DNA from 2 places in the Arthrobacter sp. THG-b23 genome. Region 1 is predicted to be linked to the other one. Evidence: predicted binding sites of a transcription regulator. Region 1 holds the regulator's gene; the other holds the start of a gene.
The links. The regulator LexA, encoded in region 1, represses DNA repair genes until DNA is damaged. The targets are predictions, from matches to a motif close to TCGAACANNTGTTCGA.

Region 1 (3,374 bases):
ATGAGTTGGTTCTCACGCAACTGCGGGAAGCCGCCCGTACAGCGCTTTCCGATTCCAAGCCGGAGGGTGCGGGGGCAGCGGACGGCGGGCGGCAGATGGCGCGGTCGCGGCTCTCTGCCGTGCTGGAGTTGGCCGAACGGCTGCTGTCCGCGCCCGACTCCCGGGAGGTCATCTGGGCGACCCGTCCCAGTACTTATGGCGAGACCGGGGACTACGCCGCCAACGACGACCAGCCGGCGACGCTGAACATAGCGCCGCTCTCCGTGGCGTCCCGGCTGCGCGAAGGTCTGTTCGACGAACACACGGTGGTGCTCACCTCGGCAACATTGTCCGTCGGGGGAACCTTCGACGCGGTAGCCGGGTCACTCGGACTGCTGGGAGCCGGTGCGCCGGCCTATTCCAGCGTTGATGTGGGCAGTCCCTTCGATTACCCTCGGCAGGGCGTGCTGTACGTGGCGTCACATCTGCCCAAACCGGGCCGGGGCACCAGCCCCGAGCAGCTTGATGAACTCGAGGAGCTCCTGCTGGCCTCGCGCGGCGGCGCCCTGGGCCTGTTTTCCTCACGGCGTGCGGCAGAAGAAGCTGCAGCGGAAATGCGCGAGCGAACCGACCTGACCATTCTGTGCCAGGGAGAATCATCGATGGCGGCGCTGGTCCGCCAATTCGCCGAGGAACCGGACGCATGCCTGTTTGGCACCATGACGCTCTGGCAGGGCGTCGACGTTCCCGGTGCAGCGTGCCGGCTCGTGGTCATCGACCGGATTCCGTTCCCCCGGCCGGACGACCCGCTCACGACTGCCCGAACCCGGTCCGTGGCGCAGGCCGGGGGAAACGGTTTCATGACGGTTTCGGCGACCCATGCGGCCGTGCGGCTGGCGCAGGGGGCAGGCAGGCTGATCCGCGCCTCCAACGACCGGGGAGTAGTGGCCGTGTTGGACTCGCGGCTGGCGACAGCACGATACGGGGGCTTCCTGCGCAGCGCCCTGCCGCCGTTCTGGAGCACCAAGGACGGCGCCATGGCACGTCAGATCCTGGAGAGGCTGGCTGCAGCCGCTGCCTGAACGGGCTGGGGCAGCAGCCACGCCGGAGCGGTCGCCCGCGCGCAAACCGGGAACGGGCAACGGCCCCGGTGACCGGCAGAGGGGCTGAGGAGCCTGCGGCGGGTCAGAGGGCCCGCATCACCGAGACAACCTTGCCCATGATGGTTGCGTGGTCTCCCAGAATCGGTTCGTACTGGGTGTTCTGCGGCAGCAGCCAGGTGTGACCGTCGCGCTGCCGGAAGGTCTTGACCGTTGCTTCGTCGTCGAGCAGCGCCGCCACGATGTCGCCGTTCTCGGCCGTGTGCTGCTGGCGCACCACGACCCAGTCGCCGTCACAGATAGCCGCATCGATCATCGAATCGCCCGAAACCCTGAGCATGAACAACTCGCCGTGTCCCACCAGTTGGCGCGGCAGGGGCATGACGTCCTCGACCGCCTGGTCAGCCAGGATAGGACCGCCTGCCGCGATCCGACCCACCAGCGGCACCATCGCCGTGTCGGACGAAGTGGTCAGTTCAGATACTGCAACGCCGCTGGAGCTGCGCAGCTGCTGCGGTTCATCGACTCCGACGATTTCCACGCCCCCGTGCTCGAGGGTCAGCGGAGTCAGGATTTCCATCGCACGGGGACGCTTGGGGTCGCGCCTGATGTAGCCCATCTTCTCGAGTTGCGCCAGCTGGTGCGTGACGCTGGACAGGCTCGCCAAACCGACGGTGTCACCGATTTCGCGCATCGACGGAGGGTATCCGTGGGACATGACGGAGCGCTGGATCGTCTCCAGGATCTTCTTCTGCCGCGGCGTCAGGCTGCGTCCCACCTTGACGGGTCGGCCGCGTCGCCTGGCTCCGGCAGTGGTGGTGCTCTCTTCGGACATATCCGGCCCCGGTCTCCCCGTAGTGGTCCATGCGCCGGCGCTGCGGTAGCGGAACCGCGCATGGGTTGTTGTCTGGCTGTTTTGTCGGTGGCGGCTGGTGCACTGCTCTTACCGCCGCTTGACGCTTACAACGCTAGGCGAGGCGGTGGTGAATTTCAAACATTTGTTCGACTGAGTCTCGACAATATTCGATCACCAGTGCTAAAACTATAGAAGACGCATTCGAAGATACGTTCGAATGCGGTTGCCAAACGATCGAAACCAGCAGAAATAGATCGAAAATCGGAAAGGTGACACCATGTCCGCCCAGCTCGCACCGCAGCCCGCCGGCGTCCGTACCAGCACCAACCTCCGGCTGACCCGCCGAGGCCGCTTGTTGCTGATTGGTCTGCCGCTGATGCTCGCCGCGGCCGCCGCCCTGACCTTGATCGGTTTCTTCACGGCGCCGGCAATGGCCGCCGCCGGGCAGCTGGGACCGGGGCCGGCGGCAACTGTCACGGTCGGCAGCGGCCAGACGCTGTGGGACGTGGCCGTGCAGTCCGCCCCCGACCGCAACCCTCACGATGTCATTTTCGAGATCGCGCAATTGAACGGACTCCAGGGGGACATCGTCCATGCCGGCCAGCAGTTGCTGGTCCCGTCCGCGCGCTGAGGCAGCCGTAATATGAGCTGCTTCGGCCCGCCCGATTCCTGCCCCGGGCGGGCCGAAGCTTAAACTGGACCAGTGAGTGAGCAGTTAGAACGCCTGAACCGCCTGCCGTTGCGGGACAATCTCCGGGGCTTGGAGCCCTATGGTGCGCCCCAGTTGGAGGTTCCCGTCCTCCTGAATGTCAACGAAAACACCCACGGCCTGCCCGACGCAGTCCGTCAGGCCATCGTCTCGGCCGTTAGCGACGCGGCCGCGGGTTTGAACCGGTATCCGGATCGCGAGTTCACGAAGCTGAGAACGGCACTGGCCCGCTACTTGGGGCACGGCCTCACCGCAGCGAACATCTGGGCTGCCAACGGATCGAACGAAGTCCTGCAGCAAATCCTCCAGGCCTTCGGTGGCCCCGGCCGTACCCTGCTGAGCTTCCCGCCCACCTATTCGATGTACCCGCTGCTGGCCAGCGGGACGGACACGGAGTATGTGGCTGTTCCGCGGGGGGCAGACTTCACGTTGTCGCCGGACGCTGCCGCCGCTGCCGTGGCCGACTCCGCCGCAAACGTCGTCGTCCTTTGTTCGCCCAACAACCCGACGGGAACCGCCCTGGGCCTCGACGTCGTGGAGGCCGTTTATGAAGCAGGGGAGGCCTCCCAGGCCATCGTGATCGTGGACGAGGCCTACGCCGAGTTCGCCCACGCCGGGAGGCCGAGCGCGCTGACTCTGTTGCCGGGGCGGGAGCGACTCATTATCTCCCGCACCATGAGCAAGGCCTTCGCCCTGGCGGGCGCCAGAGTAGGGTACCTCGCCGCCGCTC
Region 2 (3,374 bases), on a different contig from region 1:
TGGACCTCTGGCTGAAAGAGGCGGGAACCTCGGCCGAGCTGCGCAAGGAGTTCAGCCACCGGCCGGAGAAATTCGACGCGTTTACCGTCGCGTACCGGAAGGAGTTGGACGGTTCCGAGGCGCTAAAGCGTCTGGTGGAACTCGCCCGCGAGCATCCGAAGCTTTGCCTTCTCTACGGCGCCAAGGATGAGACGCACAATCAGGCGGCTGTGCTGCGGGACTTGATCCTGGAAGAACTTGGCGGGGAATCCGGCTGACATGCCGCGGCGGATGGGGGAGTTGCTTGGTGTCGGCGGCCCGCGAGTGCGGGTGACTCGAGCCGGGAGCCGTGGCACATGGCGCGGTGCCGTCCTGGCCCTGGTGGGCGCGGCGCTTCTGGGCGGTTCCATAGCGGGCTGCGGGATTTTCCCCGGGCTCGTTGCACCGCCGTGTCTCCCGCCGGAGTACTCGGTGAGCCCTGCGGAGGCGATCTCAGGGCAGGCTGTAACGGTGTCAGCGCCGGACGCCGACTGTGACCCGCGCTACGGCAGTGACGCGCAGATAGAAGTGATCGTGACAGATGCTTCCGGTGCAGAAGTCGTTCACGAAACCGCTCCGATGAACGACGGCGGCGGCTTCACATACGCGTTTGTCGTCCCCGAACAAGCGGCCGTCGGTGAGGCGGCCGTGACAGCCACGCCCCACAACGTCGACTGGTGCGATGACACAGGCCGGAACAACCGGGTCGCGACCGTCGCCGTCGTCCAACTGGAAAGGGCCGCCTGCGCGATCCCCGTGAAGCCGCTCACCATCACGCGCTGAAACGCGACCAAACCAGCCAGCCCGGCATTGTCTCAGTACCGCTGCCTCCGGCCGGTACGCTGTGAATCATGACCAGGCGCGCAATAGTCACCGGAGCAAGTTCGGGTATCGGGGCAGCCACCGTGCGGGCTCTGCGGAACACCGGGTGGGACGTCGTGGCAGTCGCCCGCCGCGCCGACCGGCTGACAACCCTCGCCCACGAGACTGGCGCCGTCGCCATGCCCGCGGACGTAACCGACCAAGCTTCAGTGGACCGGCTCGCAACGACGGTCTTGGCCGACGGCGGGATCGACGCGCTGGTGAACATCGCCGGTGGCGCCTTTGGGGTGGATTCCATCGCCGAAGGAAAGCCGGTCGATTGGCAGAAGATGTACGAGGTCAACGTCCTCGGCTCCCTGCGGATGATCCAGGCGTTTCTTCCGGCCTTGCGCGACAACGGTGAAGGCTCGGTCGTGCTGCTGACCTCCACAGCGGGGATCGTGGCGTACGAAGGCGGCGGAGGTTACGTGGCCGCCAAGTTCGCCCAGCACTCGATGGCCGGCACCCTGCGCCTGGAAGAAGCGGAACACAACGTGCGCGTGATCGACATCCTCCCGGGCCTGGTGCAGACGGAGGAGTTCTCGCTGAACCGGCTCGGGGGTGACCGGCAGGCGGCCGACCACGTCTACGCCGGTGTGGAGAAACCGCTGCTGGCCGAGGACGTCGCCGACGTCGTGGCCTACTCGCTCAACCTGCCGCATCACATAAACCTTGACCAGATCGTCATGCGTCCGGTGGCACAGGCCGCCGCCCACAAATTAATCCGGAAGTAGCAAGAGCGAAACCGGGCGATTCCCCTTGTACTTGTACTTGGACGTCTGGACGAGGGACGCCAGACTCTCCGATTCTTGCCGTGGTGGGCGGCTTTGTGCGCGCGCTGATTTATTAGGGTTAGCGAATACCAGTGGCCGATTTGTCCGCCAACCCTCTACACGCGCAGACTCGTTCTCCAGAAGCGCCGCTTGTCCTCTAAACATGCCGACCCTCCCTCCACAGGCGTGCAGCGGCCGGCAGTTTTGCACTTACGTCGAAGATCCGTTCTACCCGTGATGCGCGGTGCGTAGCGTTGAAGTATGGCAGCGGAACCGTTGGACGAGGCACAGGAGCCGGAGGAACAATCCGGCATTCCTGCCCTGCCCGACGGCGGTGTCCCCGCCAGTGAATTGCGGGCGGAGGATTGGCAGGAGCTGGGTCCGGCGGAACTGGCCGGTCTGCTCGCCGGAACGGATCCGGGAACCTTGGATGATTGGTCAGCCCTGGAGTACCTCAAAGCGGTCCGCAAGCATGAGGCGTGGGCCCAGTCGCGGCGGTTGCGAGCCGTGCACCGCATGGCGGTGCTGCGCCCGGCCACTGGCGCCGATGCCGGGGCGCCGGACGGAATTTCCCGCCACGCCGCCGCCGAACTCGCACCTATCCTGGCCGTGCGTCGCGAGCGGGCCGCTGCCGAACTGGCCGACGCGCAACAGATCGGCACGTACCTGCCCACCACCCTCAGTGCCCTGGACGCTGGAGAAATTGATATGTCCAGGGCCGTGGCGATTGCCCGGAAAGGCATGGACCTGACGCCGACCGTCATGGCCCACTATGAGGCCAAGGTCGTCCCCGGCGCCGGGACCATCACGCTGGAATCCGTCCAGGCCCGGGCCCGCACCGCCCGCGACCGGCTGCACCCCGAACCCCTCGAAACCCGGCACCGGGCCGCGATGGAACACCGGACCGTGCAGTACCAGCCCCAGGACGATGGAATGGCCGAACTCTACATCCGCACGTCGGCGGAGAAGGCGATGCTGGCCTACAACCTGATGCAGGCCCACGCCAGGAAACTGCAGACCGCCGACGAGACCCGCACCCTCGGCCAACTCCGCGCCGATGTCTTCACCGACATGCTCCTGCGCTACCCCGACCACGCCTACCAGCCGGGGGCCACGGTACAAGGGAGCGGCACCGCTGCCGCAACGGCATTGGCGGAGGCGACCGCCGAACCAGCCACCAGGCAGGCAACGTGCGGACCATGCATCTGCGGCGCCGGGAACGTCACCGCGTCCGTCGCTGTGACTGCGCCCCTTGCAACCTTGCTGCGGCTCTCCGAAGAAGCCGGCGAACTCACTGGCTACGGGCCCATCCCGCCGGGCATGACCCGCGACCTTGCGGCGCTGGCCAAGTCCTGGCTGATCGCGCTCACCGACGACTACGGCAAGGCAGCCGCCGCCGCGAAAGACCTGCGCCACCCGCCCGAATGGCTCAAACGCCTCGTCCGGCTGCGCGACCGCCACTGCCGCGACTACGGCTGCACCATCCCCGCCGACCACTGCGACATCGACCACACCATCGCCTGGGAAGACGGCGGTAAAACCGTCCTCGAAAATCTCAGTGCCAGATGCAGACCCGGGCACAAAACCAAACACCACGGCGGCACTGCCGTCACCCAGGACCCCGACGGGACGCTGCGCTTCACCACCCGCTCCGGCCACACCCACAGCACCACTCCCGACGACGGTTGGTCACTCACCGACCCGACAACACTTAGAAGCCGC

Region 2: the regulator LexA is predicted to act here: its motif matches at 1,868-1,883, upstream of AC5RVD_RS15620 (HNH endonuclease signature motif containing protein).

Annotation. Positions count from the first base shown of each region.
Region 1 covers NZ_JBNHGM010000012.1:30,688-34,061, reverse strand. Annotated here, with positions in the region: gene AC5RVD_RS16310 (ATP-dependent DNA helicase) at 1-1,061, shown strand, start outside; gene lexA (transcriptional repressor LexA) at 1,165-1,914, opposite strand; gene AC5RVD_RS16300 (LysM peptidoglycan-binding domain-containing protein) at 2,213-2,566, shown strand; gene AC5RVD_RS16295 (histidinol-phosphate transaminase) at 2,639-3,374, shown strand, end outside.
Region 2 covers NZ_JBNHGM010000010.1:119,029-122,402, forward strand. Annotated here, with positions in the region: gene AC5RVD_RS15605 (DUF488 domain-containing protein) at 1-257, shown strand, start outside; gene AC5RVD_RS15610 (hypothetical protein) at 490-801, shown strand; gene AC5RVD_RS15615 (SDR family oxidoreductase) at 870-1,613, shown strand; gene AC5RVD_RS15620 (HNH endonuclease signature motif containing protein) at 1,914-3,374, shown strand, end outside.